4 regions of the Sphingomonas sp. LR59 genome follow, and region 2 is predicted to be linked to each of the others. Evidence: riboswitches for the same ligand, from Rfam matches in the RefSeq annotation. Region 2 holds a riboswitch; each other region holds the start of a gene.
The links. A riboswitch is a leader RNA that binds a small molecule or an ion and turns the genes downstream of it on or off. The one in region 2 is predicted to bind cobalamin.
Positions count from the first base shown of each region.

Region 1: another riboswitch for cobalamin. It lies ahead of QP164_RS07090 (TonB-dependent receptor); the one in region 2 lies ahead of cobW (cobalamin biosynthesis protein CobW).
Region 3: another riboswitch for cobalamin. It lies ahead of QP164_RS06120 (DUF1636 domain-containing protein); the one in region 2 lies ahead of cobW (cobalamin biosynthesis protein CobW).
Region 4: another riboswitch for cobalamin. It lies ahead of QP164_RS12275 (TonB-dependent receptor plug domain-containing protein); the one in region 2 lies ahead of cobW (cobalamin biosynthesis protein CobW).

Region 1 covers NZ_JASPFL010000001.1:1,564,905-1,570,554, reverse strand. The annotation lists gene QP164_RS07100 (TonB-dependent receptor) at 1-1,213, opposite strand, end outside; gene QP164_RS07095 (DUF2946 family protein) at 1,293-1,661, opposite strand; cobalamin riboswitch at 1,852-2,088, shown strand; gene QP164_RS07090 (TonB-dependent receptor) at 2,258-4,297, shown strand; gene QP164_RS07085 (pyridoxamine 5'-phosphate oxidase family protein) at 4,453-4,887, shown strand; gene QP164_RS07080 (hypothetical protein) at 5,291-5,587, shown strand; gene QP164_RS07075 (DUF2254 domain-containing protein) at 5,639-5,650, shown strand, end outside.
Region 2 covers NZ_JASPFL010000001.1:1,135,809-1,141,458, reverse strand. The annotation lists gene QP164_RS05220 (PepSY-associated TM helix domain-containing protein) at 1-888, shown strand, start outside; cobalamin riboswitch at 919-1,136, shown strand; gene QP164_RS05215 (HoxN/HupN/NixA family nickel/cobalt transporter) at 1,346-2,368, shown strand; cobalamin riboswitch at 2,422-2,635, shown strand; gene cobW (cobalamin biosynthesis protein CobW) at 2,742-3,779, shown strand; partial or broken gene cobN (cobaltochelatase subunit CobN) at 3,788-5,650, shown strand, end outside.
Region 3 covers NZ_JASPFL010000001.1:1,349,763-1,355,412, forward strand. The annotation lists gene cobS (adenosylcobinamide-GDP ribazoletransferase) at 1-360, opposite strand, end outside; gene QP164_RS06110 (histidine phosphatase family protein) at 357-914, opposite strand; partial or broken gene cobT (nicotinate-nucleotide--dimethylbenzimidazole phosphoribosyltransferase) at 923-1,935, opposite strand; gene QP164_RS06120 (DUF1636 domain-containing protein) at 1,932-2,339, opposite strand; cobalamin riboswitch at 2,512-2,705, opposite strand; gene cobO (cob(I)yrinic acid a,c-diamide adenosyltransferase) at 2,897-3,502, opposite strand; gene QP164_RS06130 (NAD(P)/FAD-dependent oxidoreductase) at 3,570-5,186, shown strand; gene QP164_RS19785 (hypothetical protein) at 5,349-5,519, opposite strand; partial or broken gene QP164_RS06135 (peptidylprolyl isomerase) at 5,520-5,650, opposite strand, start outside.
Region 4 covers NZ_JASPFL010000001.1:2,638,122-2,643,771, forward strand. The annotation lists gene QP164_RS12260 (FecCD family ABC transporter permease) at 1-169, opposite strand, end outside; gene QP164_RS12265 (hypothetical protein) at 321-593, opposite strand; gene QP164_RS12270 (ABC transporter substrate-binding protein) at 587-1,024, opposite strand; gene QP164_RS12275 (TonB-dependent receptor plug domain-containing protein) at 1,128-3,026, opposite strand; cobalamin riboswitch at 3,142-3,340, opposite strand; gene QP164_RS12280 (TonB-dependent receptor) at 3,662-5,650, opposite strand, start outside.

The DNA of each region.
Region 1 (5,650 bases), 430 kb from region 2:
ATTGCAGCCGCTCCGGTCCATCGGACACGGCGCGCACCTCCTGCGTGAATTGTTTCGTGCGGCCGAAATCGACGAGTGGCGTTGGGAACAGCTTGCCGCCTGGACCCGGTCCGACAATGTCCTCGACGATCGGAGAGTCGAATGCGGTGACGTCGAACGACAGACGGTTGCGCCGGTCGAGCCACGACGAGTTGGACGACAGAATGAAGCCACCCAGCGCGTCGAACCGGTTCTCAATCAGCAGCGAGCCGATGACGAACCGATCCTTGGCATACGTGTCAGCATACCGCGCCTTCAGCCGCGCGCGCTTGCCGAAGGTCACGTCGCTATGGGGACGGTCCGCATTGCTATAGGCGGCCTGCCAGACCAACGACGGGGTGATCGTCAGGGTCGGCGTCGCATTCCAGCGAAGCGCGGCGCGAACCGTGCCGGTGCGCGTCCAGTTGACGTCCTTGCGGACCGCCGACGTTCCGGCGTTCTCGGTCAGGTCGCCGGTAGTCGGCCGCAGATCGTCGATCCAGCCGCCCTGCCGGACAAACCCGCCCGATATGCGCAGCGCCAGCGTATCGGCTGCGATCGGCAGATTGAGCATCGCCTTGGCGTCCCAGCTCGTGCCGCCATCGGTAACGGTCGCAACGCTCGCCTGACTCAGTGCGGCGATCTTGGTGGCATCCGGCTGGTTGGTCACGATGCGGACCAGGCCGCCCATCGACGACGACCCGAACAACACGCCTTGCGGTCCGCGCAGCACTTCGACCCGAGCGACGTCGAACAGCTGCGGGTCGGGCTGCGAAAAGCCGCGGAGTGCGCGGGTCTGAAGCGGGGTCTCGTCGAGGTAGACGCCCGTCGTCGGCGACTGGACGAACCCCACCCCGCCGATCCCGCGTATGATATATTGCGAGTTGCCGGGCCCGGTGGTCGCGAAGGCCAGGCCCGGCACGGAGTCCGCGACGCGGGAGAAGTCCTGCGCATTGAGGCGGCGCAGCAGGTCGGCAGGAAGGATGGTGACGCTTGCGGGCACGTCCTTGAGCGCTTGCGGGCGTTTCAGCGCGGTGACGATAATGTCGTTGGTTTCCGCTGGTCCATCGCTCAGCGTGTTGGTCGCCGTTGCGTCGGCCTTCGTGGGAGGGGCCACCAGATCCTGAGCAGATGCTGGTACGGCGAGCAGGAGGCAGGGCAGGCATGCCCCCGCCAACAAGTGGGATCGGATCATGAATAGGCCTTTGACCGGCCCCGCGAAAGCACGCGAGCCGTGGACGTGGTTGCTCCTGAAGGAGCACGCGATCAGGTGGTCAAAGGAGGGCCGGTGGACCTCGAAGCGGAGGCCGAAGATGGCTGCGGCGAATGATCGCCGGCAGCACGGCCGGTGACAGCCCGACCGCCATGACGAAAACGATTAAGGTGATGAGCTGAATAGGATCGATCGCACCGAGCGATGCTGCCGACAGGCCCGCAAAGGCGCAGGGCATGTCAGCCTTGCCATGATCCTTCGACTTGCCGTGATCGGGCATGTCGCCGTGCATCCCCGGCATTGCCATCGTTACGGCTCGAGGAGCCACGCCGGAACAGAGCTCGATCGTGATCCGGCCGTGCTCGCTGCCAATCATGTACCCGGCCGGTACCAGCAGCTTGAGCAACAGCGTTGCCGCGCATACGAGCACAGCGAAGTAGCGTTGCGCTAGGAGGCGACGAACGGCGAACACCGAATGCGGGTAGCGCAGGCAGGCAGTCCTGTCATTGCCGTGTCGATCTCCCCTGTAAACGGACGGGATCAGAGAAGGCCGAGGCTGTCTTGCCGATCGGAACCTTCCCCGGTACGCATTGTCCGTCAGGCCGGAGAGGTATCTCCGACCCGACAATGATCGCGCTGGTGTCCCGAGAGGGACTTAATAGGGAACACGGTGTGGGAGACGCTCTCCCGAAGCCGAGGCTGTCCCTGCAACTGTAAGCGGCGAGCGAGACGTACATCGCGTCCTCTTCTGGAGGGTGCAGCCACTGGACCAACGCCGTAACGGCCGAGATCCGGGAAGGCCGTATATCGAGCGACGACCCGTGAGCCAGGAGACCTGCCAGCGTCTGGTCGCTCTTGCTTTGGTCCAGGGGATGGTCGGGGCACGGTTCTTCCGTCTGAGCGACGAACGAGCGGCGGGGGTCGCATCGGTTCGTGTCGCGGGCGCTTGCGTCCGCCTGTCGACGCGTGCCGACCGTTCGCAGCGGACGCCCCCGTCCGAAGTCGCTTGGCGCACGGGGGACGGACATGAAGAATCTGAGATTACGAACAAAATGGCTCGAATGCGTGGCTATAGCTTCGGCATGTAGCACCACACCAGCATGGGCTCAGGGGCAAGACACCGAGGCTGTGCCGTCACAGGCACCAAACGACATTGTCGTGTTCGGCCGCGGCGAAGCGAAGATCGGTGTTGCGCATGCAGCAAGTGAGGGCACCGTCGCCGGTGCCGACCTTCTGGTTCGCCCGCTGCTGCGCGTTGCCGAACTGCTAGAGGCGATACCTGGCATGGTCGCTGCGCAGCATTCGGGAAGCGGCAAGGCCAACCAGTATTTCCTGCGTGGCTTCAATCTCGATCACGGTTCGGACTTCACAACTTATATCGACGGGGTGCAAATGAACCTGCGCACCCACGGTCATGGCCAAGGCTATCTCGATCTCAACGGACTGATCCCGGAGATCGTCGCGCGCGAGGATTTTCGCAAAGGGCCATACCGTGCCGATGGCGGCGACTTCGCGCTGGCGGGGGCTGCCTACATGACCACGATCGACAGCTTTGCCCGGCCGTGGCTTTCGGTCGAGGGCGGCTCTTATGGCTATGGTCGGATCGCCGCGGGCGGGACGATTGACGGGATTGGTCCGGGGAAACTGACGCTCGTCGCGCAAACCAAGGTCTACGACGGACCATGGGAGGAGCCTGAGCATCTGCGACACGCATCTGGCTTCGCGAAGTATACCGCTCCAGCTGGCGCAGGCCAGGTCGAAGCCTCGCTCAACGCCTACCGCGCGACCTGGCGTCCGACCGAACAGATTCCCGAGCGCATAATTGGTACCGCGCTCTGCAAGGACGTGTTCTGCTCACCCGATCCGACGGCACGCGGCGAAACGACACGGCTCGTCGGCAACGTCGCGGTCCGCCAGCCTGACTGGCACGCCAATGTCTATGGTCAGTTCTACGACTGGTCGATGTATTCGAACCCGACCTACACCGACCCGGACGGGACCAGCGCACAGATCCGCCAGTTCGACAAACGCTGGATCGTCGGCGCGAGGGGCGAAAAGCGTTGGACGCTCGCACCAGCTCTCGCCGTCTCGCTCGGTACCGAAGAGCGCTACGACCATATCGGCAGCGTCGGTGTCTATCGCACCAGCGCGCGATCGTTCCTGTCGTCGCTCGGTCGCTACCATGTCGAGGAAGCGTCGGCGGCATTGTATGGCGAAGCGACGTGGACGCCGGTTACGGGCCTCCGCCTGATCGGTGGGGTTCGTGGAGATTATTATCACTACGTCGTTCGCGCGCGGGATCAGGCGGCCGTGTTGGCCGGGGAAGGCAGTGGCGACGACACGACCCTGTCGCCCAAGGCATCGATCGCGTACTCGCCGACCGATCGGCTGGAGTTCTACGGCAACTGGGGACGTGGGTTCCACTCCAACGACGTCCGCGGCGCGGTAAACGTCGAAACGCCGGTGCCTGTGCTGGTCCGCGGCAACGGCCGTGAAGTCGGCGCCCGGTGGCAGTTACCCGGCATTACGCTGACCGCGACCTATTGGTGGCTCGACGTCGACAGCGAACTGCGCTTCGTTGGAGATTCCAACGCGGTTGAACCGACCGGTGCCAGCGAGCGTCGTGGCTATGAACTGGTGGCGTTCTGGCGGCCCAGGCCGTGGCTTGCGATCGACGGCAACTATACGGCAAGCCGATCGCGCAACGACAATGGCGATCGCATTCCCAACGCCTTCGAGAACGCCGCATCCGCCGGGATCGCGCTGGTGCTCAATCCTTGGGAGGCAAGCGCTCGCGTCCGCCACCTTGGGCCCTATCCTTTGATCGAAGACAACAGCGTCCGAGATACAGGAAGCACCGTCGTCAACGTCCGCGCGGCTCGCAAGATCGGGCGGTTCGACGTGTACGGTGAGGTGCTCAACATCCTCGACAGCCGCGACAAGGACATCGCCTATTTCTACGAGTCCTACATTCCCTCGTTCGACGCCTCAGGGCCGACGGATGGCCGGTTGAGCCGCGTAGTTGAGCCACGCACCTTGCGCCTGGGTGCCCGGGTGAATTTCTAGGCAGTGCCAGATGGTCGCCAGCTTCGGATGAAGCTGGCGACCATTGAATTTCGGTATGGATAAAACACTCCCGTTATCTCACGCGGCCGACACATCACCACGTTCGTTGTAAACACTCGAGCAAATGTCATAGCCCACTTTGAAGGAGCAATACGATGTCGGACCTCAGCCTACACGAACTGTCGAAAAAGATGGCAAAGTTGGACTTCACAATGATGGCCACTCGCTCATCCAACGGAACGATGACGGCCCGCCCGATGAGCAACAATGGCGATGTCGAATATCAAGGTGACAGCTACTTTTTTGCCTACGAAAAATCACGGAAGATTGCTGACCTGCGCGCCGATCCTCACGTCACGCTTAGCTATACCGGCGCCGTCGGTATGCTCGGTGGTCCCCCGCTGTTTGTAGCTGTCGAAGGAGCCGCTGCGCTAATCGAGGACAAAGTCGCGTTCGCCGATCACTGGACCAAGGATCTCGATCGGTATTTTCCTCAGGGCATCGACACACCCGGCGTTGTGATGATCCGTGTCGACGCAAAGGCAATTCGTTACTGGGACGGTAGTGACGAGGGCGAAATCGCTATCTGAGAAAGCCGCCAAAAGCTTGTCAAATACAGAACTTTCGCGCGGGTGCTTCGCGGGAGTTCTGTCTTTTGGGCGTATCAAATGCCTTTTTCTTTTAGACGTTATCGCTCGTACGTTACCATAACTGGGGCTGGCTCCCGATAAGAATGGGCAGGCGGCATCCCGGGCATCCTCAAGGCTCGTATCCGGTCGACAGGCGAAAATCCGGCAAAACCGGACCATCTTTGCCAGCCACATACGAGCACCGAGATCAACTAACCGAAAAATCGGTAATCCTTCCAGCCGCTTGCACTTAACCTGTGTCTGGAACCCCTTGGTCGTTTCGCAGTTGATATAAACCGGACAGTGAGCTCGGCGCGCCCGGGACACACCCTGGCGCTTTGTCAGGAGAGATGCCTTGAAATCAATGATCACCCTGGCGGCACTTGCCGCCGTACTCCCGCTCGCGGCTTGCAATAAAAGTCCGTCGGACAAGCTTGCTGATCGCGTCGAGAATGCAGCGGATACCCGTGCTGACGCCATGGAAGCGAATGCCGATGATTTGCGTAATCAGGCAGCGCAGCTCGATAATCGTGCCGACAAGGCACGCAAGGTCGGCGACTCCCGCTCTGACGCCATCGAGGCAGCTGATATGAACGTTGCCGGCATGAGCCAGCAACAGCGCGACGCCATAGTCGCCAATCAGGCCGCAGCTGTCCGTTGATTTTTCTGCCCGGCCGCTAGTCGGCCGGGCATCTGTCGAAAGCCTTGCCTCATGAACGCCGGC
Region 2 (5,650 bases):
GTCACGACGGATGGCGGCGCGATCCCGGTCCGCTATTATAAGCCCAAGGAAACCACCGGTCGCGACTTCGCGCCCCTGCTTGCCTGGATCGACCCGGTGCGGCTGACGACGATCCGCACCGGCTTCTGGGGCGATACCATCGTCACCTGGATCTACGACCTCCATTACCGGCTGCTACTTGAGAAACCCGGTGGCATCGTCATGGGGATCGCAGGAATCGTTATGCTGCTGATGATCGCCAGCGGGATCTGGGCGTGGTGGCCGCGCCCCGGCGGCTGGTGGCGCGCGCTCCGCTTCAAGCGCGACGCCGCCCCGATCCGGCGGCTGTACGACTGGCACAAGCTGATCGGCGTGGCCGGCGCGATCCTGCTGCTCGTCGTCACCGCGACCGGGGTGATGCTCGACCTCCCCGACCAGACGCGCTCCGTAATCGGACGCGCCTCACCGCTATACCACATGCCGTCGCTTAAGGTTGTCGCGCCGGGCGAGCCCTTATCGGTCGACCGACTGGTCACGGTCGCCGAGCGCCGCTTTCCCGGTGCCGCGCTCGCCTGGATCGAAACCCCCGCCTCGCCGACCGGCACCATGCGGATTAACCTCGCGCAGGACGGCGAGCCAAGCCGCCGCTTTCCGCGCACTAACGTCTGGCTCGATCCCTATACCGGCGCCATCCTCGCGACCCGCAACGGCCTCGCCGAGACACGCGGCGACACCGTGATGAACTGGCTCCACCCGCTGCACGGCGGCGAGGCGTTCGGACTGCCAGGACGCGTTCTCGCCTTCGCCGCCGGGATCGTCCCGATCGCGCTGTTCGTAACCGGCGTGCTGCGCTGGCAACGACGGCGGCACCCGCAAAGGACGATTGGCACCCGGCACGAACCCGGCTAGCACGACGCCCGAGCGGCCGGTTCGACCGGTGGCTTGCTAGATCGCGTCGGTGCCCGGAAGGGCTTGATTGGGAATGCGGTGCGGACGGTTCGCCGTCTTATGCCGCGGCTGTCCCTGCAACTGTAAGCGGCGAGCGAAGCGCACGAGCCCTCTGCGCGAAGGCAGCCACTGGGCCGCAAGGCCTGGGAAGGCGGTGCGCCGAGCCTTGACCCGCGAGCCAGGAGACCTGCCGGCGTCTGGTCGCTCTTGTCCCGGTCCAGGGGGTGGCCGAGGCACGGTGAACGCCGCCTGCGTGACACTGGCTGAGCGACGACCATGTGGCGGGGGCCGCATCGGCGTCGTGCGTCGGCCGCTCATGGCGTCCGGTCGTCGTATGGCCCGGCCGTTCGCGGCAGGCCCCCGTCCTCGTCGGACGCTGCGGGGCTATTGCATGACGACTTTAACGATTGAGCGACCGATGCGAGTTTCGACACGCAAGCGCATCGGCTGGATGTTCATTGGGCTAATCGTGGCCAACATCGCCGCCTGGTGCTGGGCATTCTCGCTGTTCCATGCGCAACCGCTGATGCTAGGCACGGCGTTATTGGCCTGGGGTCTCGGCCTGCGCCACGCGGTCGATGCGGACCACATCGCCGCGATCGACAACGTGACGCGGAAGCTCATGCAGGACGGCCAGCGGCCGATCGCGGTCGGCTTCTGGTTCGCGATCGGCCATTCGGGGATCGTGCTGATCGCTGCCGTCGCGATCGCGCTCACCGCCAGTGCGCTGTCGCAGTTCGAGGCATTCAAGCAGGTCGGCGGCGTGGTCGCGACGACGATCTCCGCGCTGTTCCTGTTCACGATCGCAGCGATGAACCTGATCATACTCCGCTCGGTCTGGCGCACCTTCGGTCATGTCCGCAGCGGCGGGACGTATGTCGAGGAGGATCTCGACCTGCTGCTCGGCAACCGCGGGCTGCTCGCACGGCTGTTCCGGCCGATGTTCCGGCTGGTCACGCGCAGCTGGCATATGGCACCGCTCGGCTTCTTATTCGGGCTAGGCTTCGACACCGCCACGGAGGTTGCGATCCTGGGCCTTTCCGCCAGTCAGGCCGCCGACGGTCTCTCGATCGGCATCGTCCTCGTGCTCCCGGTGCTGTTCGCGACCGGCATGGCGCTGGTCGACACCGCGGACGGCGTCGTCATGCTCGGCGCGTACGAATGGGCGTTCGTGAAGCCGATCCGCAAACTTTATTACAACATCACCATTACGCTGATCTCCGCGATCGTCGCGATAGCGATCGGCGGGATCGAGACGCTCGCGCTGCTTGGCGCAAAGCTCGGCCTGACCGGCGGCATCTGGGATCTGGCAGCCGCACTCGGCGAGAACTTCAACGGCCTGGGCTTCGCGATCATCGGCCTGTTCGTGCTGTGCTGGGTCCTGAGCTTCGCCATCTACCGCTGGAAACGCTTCGATGAGATCGAGGTCGTGCACGGATAGCTGGCGGCGTGGCGGAAAGTCCTCTAACCCACCCCCGAGGCTCGGTTTCACCGAACCTCACAGATCGCGCCGGTGCCCGGAAGGGCTTGAATGGGAATGCGGTGCGGGAGGAGTCCTCCCAATGCCGCGGCTGTCCCTGCAACTGTAAGCGGTGAGCGAGACGCACACGTCCTTCGTTTCGGAGGGCAGCCACTGGGGAAACCTGGGAAGGCGTACGTCGAGCCTCGACCCGCGAGCCAGGAGACCTGCCAGCGTTATGGTCGCTCTTGCTACGATCCAGGGGATGGTCGCGGCACGGTACTCCGTCTGAGCGACGAACGCGTGCGACCGAAAGGTCGTGCGTGCGTGTGCTTTAGACGTCGAGGAAATAATCATGTCCGATCTTTCAAAGGTCCCCGTTACCATCGTCACCGGCTTCCTGGGCGCCGGCAAGACTACGCTCATCAGCCACCTGATCCGTCATGCGAACGGCCGCCGGCTCGCCGTCGTCGTCAACGAGTTCGGCACTCTGGGGATCGACGGCGACATCCTCAAGGGCTGCGCGATTCCGGATTGCCCGGCCGAGAACGTCGTCGAGCTGGCGAACGGCTGCATCTGCTGCACCGTGGCAGACGACTTCATCCCGACCGTCGAGACGCTGCTCGCGCTCGACCCGCGCCCCGACCACATCCTGATCGAGACGTCCGGCCTCGCGCTGCCCAAGCCGCTGCTCAAGGCATTCGACTGGCCCGCGATCCGCTCACGCATCACCGTCGACGGCGTCATCGCACTCGCCGATGCCGAAGCGGTCGCCGCCGGTCGCTTCGCACCCGACGTCGCCGCGCTCGATGCACAACGCGCTGCCGACCCGAGCGTCGATCACGAGACGCCTTTGTCGGAAGTGTTCGAGGACCAGCTCGCCTGCGCCGATCTGGTGCTGTTGACGAAGGTCGATCTCGCCGGACCCGAAGGCGTCGCCAAGGCGCGCGCGGTGATCGCTGCCGGGTCCGCACGACCGCTGCCGGTCATCGACCTCACCGACGGCATCATCGATCCGCGCGTGATCCTGGGCCTCAACGCCGCTGCCGAGGACGACATCGCCAGCCGCCCCTCGCATCACGACGGCGAAGACGATCACGAGCATGACGATTTCGACAGCGTCGTCGTCGAGCTGGGCGAGATCGCCGACCCCGCCGACCTGACCGCGAAGATCGAGGCGCTCGCCCGCAGCGCGGACATCCTCCGCGTGAAGGGCTATGCAGCCGTCACCGGCAAGCCGATGCGCCTGCTCGTCCAGGCGGTCGGCGCGCGCGTCCGCACGCAGTACGACCGCCCATGGCGCGCCGGCGAACAGCGCCGCACGCAACTGGTGGTCATCGCCGAGCACGACCGCATCGACGAGGCCCGCATCAAGGCCGCGCTGGACGCCTGAGGCCGACGATGCACGTCGTCTTCCGCGAGACCCACGGGCTGGAGGAAAGCGCGGTCCCGCAGGACCTCGCCCAATCCCCTGCGGACCTCGTCGTCCTTTCCTTCTCAGACGGTGACCTCGGCGCATTCGCTGCGGGCTGGAGACGTGCGGACGCTGCCGGAAGCCGATTGCCGTCGCTACGCCTGGCGAACCTGACCGCGCTCCAGCATCCACTCTCGGTCGACACCTATGTCGAGCAGACGCTGGCGGGCGCGAAGGGCATCCTGATCCGGCTGATCGGCGGGCGCTCCTACTGGAGTTACGGCCTGCAACAGGTCGAAAACCTTGCGCGGGAGAAGGGCATCGCGCTGGTCGTCCTCGCCGCAGACGGCCGCATCGACACGCGCCTCGACGCCGCCTCGACGATCCCGCTGTCGACGCTGCGCCGTTTGGCGCATCTCTGCGACACCGGCGGCGCGGTCGCGGCGCAGGCGGCGCTGGCCCAGTTCGCGCTGGCTGCGGGGTGCTACGCCGGCCCCGTCACCGGCGTCCGCGCGATTGCCGATGTCGGCGGCTGGCAGCCACATGACGGCGTGACATGCCCGGCCGCGTTCGCCCTGAACGCGACACGCCCCCGCGTACTGACCGTGTTCTACCGCTCGTATCTGACCGCCGCGGACCTCGACCCGATCGAAGCGCTCCACGTCGAACTTTCCGCGAGAGGGTTCGACGTCATCGGCCTCTTCGCGCCTTCGCTCAAGGCACCGGATGCAGCCGGCTGGATGAGCCGCTGGGTCACAGCCCTGAAGCCCGCTGCGATCGTCAACGCCACCGCCTTCTCCGCCCGCAGCGCGGCCGATACCACGCCGCTCGACGACGCGAACGTCCCCGTCTTCCAGATCTCGCTCGCCACCTCCGACCGCGCAGCCTGGGCCGGCGCCACCCGCGGCCTGTCGCCCGCCGACCTCGCCATGCACGTCGTCCTCCCCGAAGTGGATGGCCGCCTCTTCGCAGGCGTCGCCAGCTTCAAGGAAGCCGCGACCAGAGACGGCGACCTAGAATACACCCGCCGCGAACACCGCGCTGACCCGGCACGCATCAACGCCATCGCCGCGCGCATTGAGGCCTGGACGAAACTCGCCAGCAAACCCGTCGCCGACCACCGCATCGCGATCGTACTGTCGACCTACCCCGGCAAGGCGTACCAGATGGCGCACGCCGTCGGTCTCGACGCGCTCGCCTCGACGCAAGCAATCCTCGCTGACCTTACCGAAGCCGGCTACGCGATCACCTCGGACGCCAACGATCTCACGACATCACGCATTCACTGGCCACTCGAAGAGTATCGCAAAGCCCTCGCGCAACTGCCCAAAGCGCTCCGCGAGGACCTCCGGCAAAGCTGGGGCGACCCCACCGAGGACTTCACCTTCACCGCGATCGATCACGGCGGGGCGCTCGTCGCCCTCCAACCCGAACGCGGTCGCTCCGAGCAACGCGCCGAGGAGTATCACGACCTCTCGCGCTGCCCCTGCCACGCCTATGTCGCCTTCTATCTGTGGCTCCGCACGCGCGGCACCGACGCGCTGGTTCATGTCGGCGCGCACGGCACGCTCGAATGGCTCCCCGGCAAGTCGGTCGCGCTGTCGGACGCTTGCTGGCCCGAAGCGCTCGTCGGCGCCATGCCCGTCATCTACCCGTTCATCGTCAACGACCCCGGCGAAGCAGCCCAAGCCAAGCGTCGCATCGGTGCGGTGACACTCGGCCACGTCCCGCCGCCGCTCGAACGAACCCGTACCGGCGCAGGTCTCGGCCGCCTCGAAGCCTTGCTCGACGAATTCTCCAACGCGGACGGCCTCGATCCCGCACGCCGCGACCGCCTGCAACGCGACATC
Region 3 (5,650 bases), 210 kb from region 2:
CTTGGCCAGCATCTGGCTGACAATCGCGACGACGCCGAAGCTCCCGATATGCGGATCGGCCATCGCCGTGAGCAGCCGCGTCCGATCGCCATGCGCCGCGCCCAACCCATCCGCGAGGTCGGCGAGCCCGTCGAGATGCAGCGCCCCCGTCACTGCGATCCAAGCCAGCAACGCAGCGCAGGCCCCCGTCCAAGGATCCACCAGCGTGCCCAGCCAGCCGGCCGCCGCGACGATCAGGCCGATCGCGAGACCGACGACAGGGTAGCACCGGATTGCTGCCGCGAAATCCTCTGCCTCGACGTCGACGCGCGGCATCGGCAGCCGGGTCAGGAAGCCGAACGCGACGATCAGCCGTTTCATGTCGCCAGCCCGACGATCTGCACGGTCCGCGTCGGGCCCGGCCAGATGCGCAGCGAGACCAGCGCGGCATAGGGCAAGTCGAACGCCCAGATCTGCCGTCGATCGAACCCGCACAAGTCCGCGAGCGCCGCCCGGATCGCACCGCCATGCGTCACCACGAGTGTCGAGACCTGGGGCATCTCGGCCAACGCCTGCGCTACCCGGTCCTGCAGCGCGGACCAGCGCTCTCCATCAGGCGGGGGAGACGCATCGGGATCGTCGTAGAATGCGGCGAGCTCGACACGATCGATTGCCGTCGAGGCCAGCCCGTCCCATGCCCCGAAATCGAGTTCGCGCCAGCGTGGGTCGACCTCGACCGCAACGCCTCGCGGTTCACCGATCGCCGCCGCACAGGCGCGTGCGCGGATCAGATCGGAGGCCTCGATCCGTTCGATCGCAAGACTCTCGGCGCGTGCCATACAGGCGGCAATCCCTCCCTTGGTTACCGGGTCGTCGGTCCGCCCGAGCATTCGCCCCGCCACGTCGGGCGCACCATGCCGCATCAGGTGCAGCATGTACGCGCTCACGCCGCCGAAACGCCCGCCTCGGCGAACGTCGCCATCTCGGCATGCACGGCCAGCGCGGCTCGAATCAGCAATGTTGCGGTCGCAGCGCCGCTGCCCTCGCCCAGCCGCATCCCGAGCGAGAGCAACGGGTCGAGGCCCATTCGCTCAAGCAGAAGACGGTGCCCCGGCTCGGCCGAGACATGTCCGGCAAGGCAGTGCGCCAGAATGTCCGGACACGCCGCCGCCAATGTCGCGACCGCCGCACAGCAGATGAACCCATCGAGCATCACCGGCACGCCCGCCTGCCGTGCCGCGACCACCGCCCCCGCGATCGCCGCTAACTCGCGTCCGCCGAGCCGCCGCAAAATCTCGAACGGCGTGCTCAGCGCGTCCCGGTGCAGCGTGACCCCAGCCTCGACGACCGCGATCTTCCGCGCGATGCCGTCATCGTCGACCCCGGTTCCCGGCCCCACCCAGTCGCTCGCCGACCCGCCGAAGCTCGCCAGGCACAGCGCCGCGGCGGTCGTCGAATTGCCGATCCCCATCTCGCCGAGCACCACCAAGTCCGGCGCGTCCGAGACGGCAGCCGCGCCCGCGTTCAACGCGGCAAGGCACTCGTCCTCCGACATCGCAGGCGCTTGCGTGAAATCCGCCGTCGGCCGGTCGAGCTCGAGCGACACGATCTTCAGATCGAGGCCAGCCGCACGTGACAGCGCGTTGATCGCCGCGCCACCATGCTCGAAATTGGCCACCATCTGCGCGGTGACGGAAGCCGGAAACGCGCTGACGCCGCGCGCGACGATGCCGTGATTGCCCGCGAACACCACCGCGCTGCCACGATCGAGCCGAGGCAGCGGGTTGCCCTGCCAGCCGGCCATGAACACCGCGATATCCTCCAGCAGCCCTAGCGACCCAGGGGCTTGGTCAGTTCGCCTTGCCGGGCGATCGCCGCGGATCGCGCCGCCGCGTCCGCCTGCGGCAAGCCGCGCAAGGCCGCCAGAAACCCGGCGGGCGTCGCGAACGCGGTCATTCGACGACGAAGCCTTCGGGCGGCGTGCGGGTGATGAAATGTCCCTTCACGCCCTGCGGCCATTGCTTGAACGGCACCTGCCCGAACGCGCTCTCGCCGTAGAGCCTCGCGTAATCGAGGATCGCGCGCGCGGCGTCTTCGGTCGGTTCGAACCGGCCGAGCACATAGCCGACCTTGGCGGGTGCGCGCAGGTGGATCGTGCAGAAATCCTGGCATGCGAATAGGCAGGGCATCTCCTGCACCGCGACGTCGGCATAGGCCGGGTCGCTCTGCTGCACCGTCTTCAGCGCCTGCACGAGCCGCGCGCCGCCGCGCTGGCCCTGCTCGTCGTCGCGCGCATCGGCCGAATGGCGGCACGTGTTGCACGCGACCACCGCGACGCCGTCCTCGGCGGGCTTCAGCATGTCCGTTCCCGAACGGTCGCAGCATTATGTAGATTTGGCATAGGAACCCCTTCGGACAGTCGATCCCGCACTGCACGAAGGGCGAGAGGCGCACGCCTCCAGCCTCCGCGCGACGCGAAGCGATGTCGTCGCTCGGGGTGTTACCCGTCCGTTCGGCGCACCCTGGCCGGACGAAAGACGACCGCGACGGGCAGGTCTCCTGGCTCGCGGGTCAACGCCGTCCGCGCCGCCTTCTCGGGAGTATCCCAATGGCATGAGGCACGATGGCTCGCCGCGTACAGTTGCAGGGGCAGCCGGGTGTTTCCCGTTCCCATTTTCATTTCCCTACGCGTGAGCGTCGGGGGAACCTGTCGCGGGGGGATCGATAGGCGGGAGGAAGACACGGCGCAAGACACGGCTACGTCGGTTAGAAGTCCGCCAGCCATCCCCACGCGCTCCCGTCATCCTGACGAAAGTCAGGATCCAGGGTAACGGGCGGTGGCCTTCGTGGCTCTGGATCCTGACTTTCGTCAGGATGACGGACGGTGGCTGTTTTGGGCCGCAGAGTACGGAGCCGCCTAGAACTCCACGCCCGCCTGCGCCTTAACGCCCGACCGGAACGGGTGCTTCACCTGCGTCATCTCGGTTACCAGGTCCGCCGCCTCGATCAGCGCGTCGGGCGCGTTCCGCCCGGTCACCACGACATGCGTCATCTCAGGCTTCGCCGCCAACACCGCCAGCACCTCGTCGACCGGCAGATACTCATACCGCAGCACGATGTTCAGTTCGTCAGCCACCACCATCGCATAGGACGGATCCGCGATCATCCGCTTGACCTCGTCCCACGCCTCGCGCGCCACTGCGATATCGCGCGCACGATCCTGCGTATCCCAGGTGAACCCCTCCCCCATCGGCTTGAACTCGCACAGGTCCGGGAACGCATCGAAGATTGCCTTCTCGCCGGTTGCCATCGCGCCCTTGACGAACTGTACCACGCCGACCTTGCGCCCATGGCCGATCATCCGCACCGCCATGCCGAACGCGGCGGTCGACTTGCCCTTGCCCTTGCCGGTGTGGACGATGATCAGCCCCTTCTCGATCGTCTTGCTCGCGACGATCTTATCATGGACCTCTTTCCGCTTGGCGCTCCTGGCATTCTGCTCGTCGTCGGTCCGCATGATCATGTCCTCTCGCGCTCGCGCTCTGTACTGCCGATGGCGGATCACGCCGCGCGGCGCTAGAGGACCGAGCATGCTCCGCATCACCGACCTCAAGCTGCCGCTCAACCATGCCGACGAAGCGCTCCCCGCCGCGATCCGCGATCGCCTGCGCGTAACCCCGCGCGACCTGATCCGCTACACGATCGCGAGGCGCGCGCACGATGCGCGCGACAAGATGGACATCCAGCTCGTCTATTCGGTCGACGTCACGCTGAAGAACGAGGACACCGTCCTCACGCGCTTCCGCAAGGATCGCCACGTCCAGCGCACCCCCGACACGGGGTATCGCTTCGTCACCAAGGGCGGCCCGAGCTACACCGGCCCCCGCCCGGTGGTCGTCGGCGCGGGGCCCTGCGGCCTATTCGCGGGCCTGATCCTCGCGCAGATGGGGTTCCGCCCAATCATCCTCGACCGCGGCAAGGTCGTCCGCGAGCGCACCAAGGACACCTGGGGCCTCTGGCGCAAGAGCGTCCTCAATCCCGAATCCAACGTCCAGTTCGGCGAAGGCGGCGCCGGCACCTTCTCCGACGGCAAGCTCTGGAGCCAGATCAAGGACCCGCGCCATCTCGGCCGGAAAGTCCTGACCGAATTCGTGAAGGCCGGCGCGCCGCCCGAGATCCTCACCGAAGCGCACCCGCACATCGGCACCTTCCGCCTCGTCACGATGGTCGAGAGCATGCGCGAGACGATCGAGGCGCTCGGCGGCGAATACCGCTTCTCGACGCGCGTCGACGGTCTCGACATCGTCGAGGACGCCGGCACGCGCCAGCTCCGCGGGCTCCACCTGAGCACCGGCGACTATCTCGAAGCCAACCACGTCGTCTTCGCGGTCGGGCACAGCGCGCGGGACACATTCGAGATGCTGCATGCCAAGGGTGTCCACGTCGAGGCGAAGCCGTTCTCGATCGGTGTCCGCATCGAGCATCCGCAGTCGTGGATCGACGAAGCCCGGTTCGGGCCGTGCGCGGGCCATCCGGATCTCGGGGCGGCGGCGTACAGCCTGTCGCACCACTGCAAGAACGGTCGGACCGTCTATAGCTTCTGCATGTGCCCGGGCGGCACCGTCGTCGCAGCGACTTCGGAGGAGGGCCGCGTCGCCACCAATGGCATGAGCCAATATTCGCGCAACGAACGCAACGCGAACTCGGGGATCGTCATCGGCATCGACCCCGAGCGCGATTATCCCGGCCACCCGCTGGCGGGGATCGAACTGCAACGCCACTGGGAATCGCGCGCCTATGTCGCCGGCGGCTCGAACTACAAGGCGCCTGCGCAACGCATTGGCGACCTGCTCGCAGGGCGTGCGTCGACCGCGCTGGGCTCGGTGATCCCGTCGTACAAACCGGGCGTGCATATGACGGATTTGTCGGAATGCCTGCCGGAGTTCGCGATCACTGCGTTGCGCGAGGCATTGCCGGCGTTCGGCCGCGAGATTCCTGGCTATGATCATCCCGATGCGGTGTTGACGGGGGTGGAGACGCGGACCTCGTCGCCGGTTCGGATTACGCGCGGTGATAATTTCGTGAGCCTCAACACCGCGGGATTGTTTCCGGCAGGCGAAGGCGCCGGCTATGCAGGGGGCATCCTTTCCGCCGCAGTTGACGGGATCAAGGTCGCGGAAGCGGTAGCGCTCAGCCTGACTGCGTGACCCTCCGTCCTGTAAGTAAAGCTTGTTTCCCCGCGAAGGCGGGGATTCAGTCTGGGCTCCCGCCTTCGCGGGAGGACAAGGAAGGACGTGGTACCGTACGACCATCGTCGGCACGTGTTCGAAGGGGATAGGCGCCGAAACTAGTCTGGGGTGACGGATACATCACTTCTTCCGATCAGGCCCCGTCTCGATCAACCACGCCCGAGGCAACCCCGTCGGCTTCGCCACCCCGTCGAGCCGGCGCGCACTCACCAGCGCCACGCGCTTCAGGATCATCTGGTCCTTGAACGCGTCCATCCCGCCCCCAGTGGGCTTGGCGAGAATGCGCTTCACCACGTCCATTCCCGCGACGACGTGTCCGAACGCCGCATAGCCAGGATAGCCCGCGCGGGCGTCCATCGCCGGTGCCGGACCGATCGTGATGAAAAATTCCCGCCAGCCGACGCCGGCGTCATCCCGCGCGC
Region 4 (5,650 bases), 1.5 Mb from region 2:
CGAGGCCGAGTACCGCGCGTGGCAGGCGGAGTTCGAGGATGATCCACCAGCGCGGGTCGCTCGAGAACCACGCGTCGAGCGGCACCCAGACTTTCCCGCAGCCGAGCGACAGGCCAAACAGGAGGATGACCAGCAGGCCGAGGGTGATGAGTTTGGGCGTGCGGGTCATCACAGGTCCACCGCAAGCATACCGACGACTGCCGCCACCCCGGCGAAGGCCGGGGCCCAATTGGGGGACGATCGTGACGGCGTGCAGCGCTCCATTATTTCCGCCATTCCAATTGGGCCTCCGCCGGGGTGGCTTTGGTATGGGTGTCGCATCACAGCCCGACCCTGATCGCGGCGAGGCGTTCTAGCGCGGGTGGAATGGTCGGGCCGCCGCAGTTGATCAGGACGCGCGGGAACACGGCTTGCGGGGTGGTCGGCAACAACCGGTGGCGCAGCGCGGTGCCGCGGCTGGCGCGTTCGGGGGCGATCACGATGGCCGGCGGCTGGGTCACGATCGTCTCCGCGGACAGCGTGCCGGTATGCGTCAGGCCGTAGCTGGCGGCGGCGTTGCGGAAGCCGACGCGGGTCATCATCTCGTTCAGCAACGTGCTCCCCCGGTTGCGAGATCGCCGCTGATATAGAGCAGAGCGCTGGGCGGCATGTCATCCTTGGGCCCATCCTTGCGACTCCAGCGCGCCACCGCGCGATCGATATCGGCATTGATCCGCGCGCCACCCGCGGGCGCACCGACCGCGTCGGCAATCTGCTTCACCTGTGCCTGGCTCTCCGCGATCGAGTCCGGGATGCCGAGCAGCAGGGTCTTCAGTCCCGCCCGCGCGTAGGCCGTCTGGGTCGCCGGCGGCGTATACGTGCTGGCGATGACGAGATCGGGGTGGAGCGCGATCACCTCCTCGGCGGTCCCGGCGATGCCGCGAAACCGGCGCGCTACGGTCAGCGGGATCGAGGTCGCCGCCGGGTCCTGCGAATAATGGCTGATCCCGGCGATCCGCGATGCGGGCAGGATCCGGACCAGCACCGAATCCACGCACGGATTGGTCGAGACGATCCCGCCGCCGCCGCCCGCGCCGGGGATTGCGCGCAGCCCCCGAGCAGGAGCGCGAGGAGGATCGCCCCGCGCCTCACTTCAGCCGCAACCGCACGCCGCCATACGCCGCGCGACCGTAATTGCCGTAGCCCGCGATCGTCTCGTACCGCGAGTCGGTGAGGTTATCGACGCGGCCGTACAGCGCGATCCGGTCGGTAATCGGCATTTCCGCGCGGACACCCGCCAGCGCATAGCCGTCGAGCCGCACGGTGTTGGCGGCGTCGTCGAAGCTGTCGCCGACCATCGTCACGGTGCCGCCGACCGACAGCCCGAACGCGAACCGGTAATCGGCGTCGACGCTCGCGGTCTGCTTGGGACGGCGCGCGAGATCGTTGCCGAAATCGCTGCCGATCGAGCGGTTCTCGGTGTCGATATAGCTGTAGTTCGCGGTCAGCGTCAGCGCGTCGACCGGGCGCAGCGCCAAGGTGAACTCGACGCCGTCCGCCTCGGCGCGGGCGATATTGTCGTAGACGCCGAACGGGCGGTCGATGCAGATTGAACCGGCGGTCGTCTGCTCCGCCGGGCTGCAATCGCGGAAGTCGATCTGGTTGCGCGTACGGCGGTTGAAATAGGTCACGCCTGCGCGGACCCGGTTGGCGAGGAACGCCTGCTCGACCCCGACGTCGAAGTTGCGCGCGGTCTCCGGATCGAGGCCGCGATTCCCGTAGTCGGAGAAGAGCTGGTACAGGGTCGGTGCCTTGAAGCCTTCGCCATAGCTTGCGCGGATCGTCGTGCCGGTGCGCAACGCCAGCGCCGCGTTCGCGCCGAATGTGGTGTGGCTGCCAAAATCGTCGTGATCGTCGTTGCGGACGCCGCCGGTGATGGTGAGGATATCGAGCGGCTTGACGATCAGCTGGCCGTAGACGCTGGTGATGCCGGTATCCGCGAAGGTGAAGCCGTCATTGAAGCGGCTGTTCTCGCGCTCGACTCCCGCGACCACGCGGACCTGGTCGAGCGGGCGGAAGTCGCCCTGGTATTCGTAGCGTTCGCTGCGGCCGCGACCGATGAAGGTCGGATCGCTGCCAAAGCTCGGGTCGTAATTGTCGCGGTTGATGTCGGCGATCGTGAACGCGACGCGGTTGTTGAACCGGCCGTCGGCGAAGTTCGCGTGCAGCCCTGCGTAACCGTAAGCCTCGCGCGTCTTCGAATATTCGGGCGTGTCGGCGAGCACGTAATCGGGGGCCGGGAAGCCGTCGATCTCGACGCGGCTGTCGGCGAAATAGCCGCGCAGGTCGAGGCCGATGCCCGGCGCGAACTCGACGCCCACGCGCCCGGTCGCGCCATATTGGCGATAGCCGTCGCGCTCGGTGCCGCTGGCGGCGGACGAGATGCCGTCGGTGCGCAGATAGCCGCCGGTCAGCGAGCCCGACACCGGCCCGGACTTGCCCGAGACGCCCGCGCTCGCGAACACGCTGTCGGCGTAGCCATATTCGGCGTTGGCGCGTGCTTGAATGCCTTCGGTCGGTGCGGCGGTGATGATGTTGACGACGCCACCGATCGCCTGGCTGCCCCATGGCACCGAGTTCGGGCCGCGCAGCACCTCGATCCGCTCGACCGAGCTCGAGAGGAGATTGCCGAAGTTGAAGCCGCCGCCGGTCGACGACGGATCGTTGACGCGGACGCCGTCGATCACGACGAGCGTCTGGTCCGCCTCGGCACCGCGAATACGGACGCTGGTCAGCGCGCCGATGGTGCCATTGCGCGTTACCGTCACGCCCGGCGTGGTCGCGAGCAGGTCGGAGACGACAACGGTCTGGCGGCGCTCGATCTCTGCGCGGTCGATGACGGTGACGGCCTGGCCGATCTCACTCAGCGGTTGCGCGGCGCGGGTCGCGGTGACGACGACTTCGGAAGCGTCGGGATCGGGGATGGTCTGGGCAAAAGCGGGCGCTGCGATCGCCGCGGCGCCGAGCAGAAGGAAGAATTTCGTCATGGGTACGTCCTAAGCAGAACCGCCTGCGACCATTCGCGGGGCGGCCAGACGTCTCTCGCTCGAGGAAACCCGGCTGGACCGGAGCACTCGTCCGCGCCGGACACCCGCCCGCGCAGTGGATCGACCGTGAGAGGCAGGTCTCCTGGCTTCCGGGTCATCGCGCCCACCCCGCCTTCCCAGGTCGAAACCCAGTGGCATATTCGGGGTGGCCGCTATCCGGTCACAGTTGCGGGTACAGCGCCGGTCTTGCGGATTCCCGCGCACCGACTTCCCTTTTGATCCCGTCGCCGGGAACCCTTCACGGGAGTGGCATTAGTCGCACGCCAGACACGGGTCAACGCGGGGGATAATGAGCATCGACCCGCGATAGCACGCGCTGGCGGTAAAGCTGGCTCACCGTCTATCGCACCACCCCGGCGGAGGCCGGGGCCCAGTTGGGGAACGTCGCTGACGGAGCGCGGTCCTTCGTTACCGCGACCTTGCCAACTGGGCCCGGCCTCCGCCGGGGTGGTGGCGTGTTGGTCAGGACGTCGCTTTCCCTTGTTCTCCTGCGAAGGCGGGAGCCCAGACTGGGTCCCCGCCTTCGCGGGGAAACATGCTGTCTTCGTTTCTCTTGGCAAGCGACGGATCGAATATCAGCGCCCCCCGTAGCGCAGCCCCACCCAGATCGTCCGCGGCGTTGCGCGTTCGACGATGTTCGCGCCGCTAATCCCTGCCTCGACGCGCTCGTTGAATAGATTTTCCCCGCTTAGTTCGGCGACAAGCGAGCGCAGGATCGGCAGCGCAGCATAGGCATCCAGCGTCGTCGCGGCCCCAAGCACCCGCGTGTTCTGGTCGTCGTCGAACTGCCGGCCGACATGACGCACGGTCAGCGACAGCGCCGCCGCATCGTGCCGCCAGTCGACCGTCCCCGACACCTGGTCGCGCGGGGTCTGCGCTGGCTGCAAGCCGTCCAGCGCGGCGGTGATCCCCGAACCCTCGACCTTCGAGTTCGTGTGCGACCACGATGCCTGCACGCCCAGCGGACCCGGTCGATACGCAGCATCCAGTTCGAAGCCATGCGCGCGGATCGCATCGAGGTTCTGGCGGACGCGGTAGGTGGCGACCCCCGGCAGCACCTGCGGCGGGTTGGTCGTCGTGACGTTGGCGATCGCATCCTTCAGCCGGTTGTAGAAATAGGTCGCGGCGATGCTGACCCCCGGCGTTGGCGTCAGCGTGACGCCACCCTCGACCCCGGTCAGCCGCTCTGGCGACAGCAAGGCGTTCGCCGCGGTCGCGTCGTTGCCGACCCGGAACGGCCGGTACAGTTCGTTGGGCGTCGGCAATCGCCAGCCACGATAGCCGGCGACACGCAGCGTGATCGCCTCGACTGGCTGGTATGCCACGCCTGCCCGCCCGGTCGTCTCGCTGCCGTCGCGTTCCGCGTAGCGCAGGTTGGTCAGCGCAGCCCCGGTCGCCAGCGGCCGTTCCGTCAGATAGCCGCCATCGATCGACCACCAGTCGACCCGCCCGCCAAGGCTGAACGTGAGGTCGCCCGCGACCAGGCTTCCATCGGCGAACACGCCGGTCGTCGTCGTGCTCCCGCCAGCCTCGCGCCGTCGCGTCGGCGCCGCGTTGACGAACGTATAGAGCTCCTGCGTCTTGCCGCTCACGTCGCGGATATCCGCGCCCAGCCTGAGCGTAATGGTCTCGCCCAGCGGCGGCGCAATCTCGATCCGACCGCCAAGCCCGGTGGCAGGCGTATTATACTGGTTCAGCGACTGGATCGCGGTCGTCCGCGCGGCATTGATGCTGTTGAAGCTGCTCGCGAACGCGCGCGTCTGCAGATACGCCAGCGCCGAATAGCCCCACGCGCCCCGCCCGATCAGCCGGATGCTCGCATCGGCCCCCTCGCTTTTATTCGCGGTGAAGTCGCTCCCCCGATCGCGCCGATCGGTGAACGCGCTCGCATTCATCTGCAATTCGGTCTTCGCGCCGATCCCGACGACGGTCCGCAACGCGCCCGACGCCTGCTCGTATGGCGCGGCCCGATCGACGATCCCGCGGCTCTCCGCGACGGTCGGCGTAAAGCCGTCACCGCGCGCGTACGCGCCCGACACGGTCGCAAACCCCGACCCGCGCACCAGCGCCGCCGACCCTTGCGCATCGACCGAATCGCGGCTGCCATAGGCGACGCTGCCCTGGAACGGTGTCAGGTCGTCAGGCGTCGCGCTCTCCAGTTCGACCGTCCCGGCCAGCGCGCCCGGTCCCTGATAGCCGCTGCCACCGCCGCGCGTCACGCGGATGCGCCCTAGCCGCCCCGTCGCATAGGCCGGGAATGCGACCCAGCCGCCGAACGGATCCGCCTGCGGCACGCCGTCGAAGATCAGCAGCGCGCGACTGGAGGCGTTGCCGCCGATCCCGCGCAATGAAATCCCCTGGCTGGTCGGGTTGGCACTGCGCGAATCCGAGCGACGAAACTGCTGCAACCCGGCGACGTCGGCCAGCACGCTCTCCAGCCGGTTGCTCGCATTCGCCTGGATCCGGTCGCGCCCGATCGTAACGATCGAATAGGCGCGGTCGCCGGGTGCGTCGGCCAATCCGCGCCCGGTCACGACGATCTCGGCCGGACTGTCGGCGGCGGG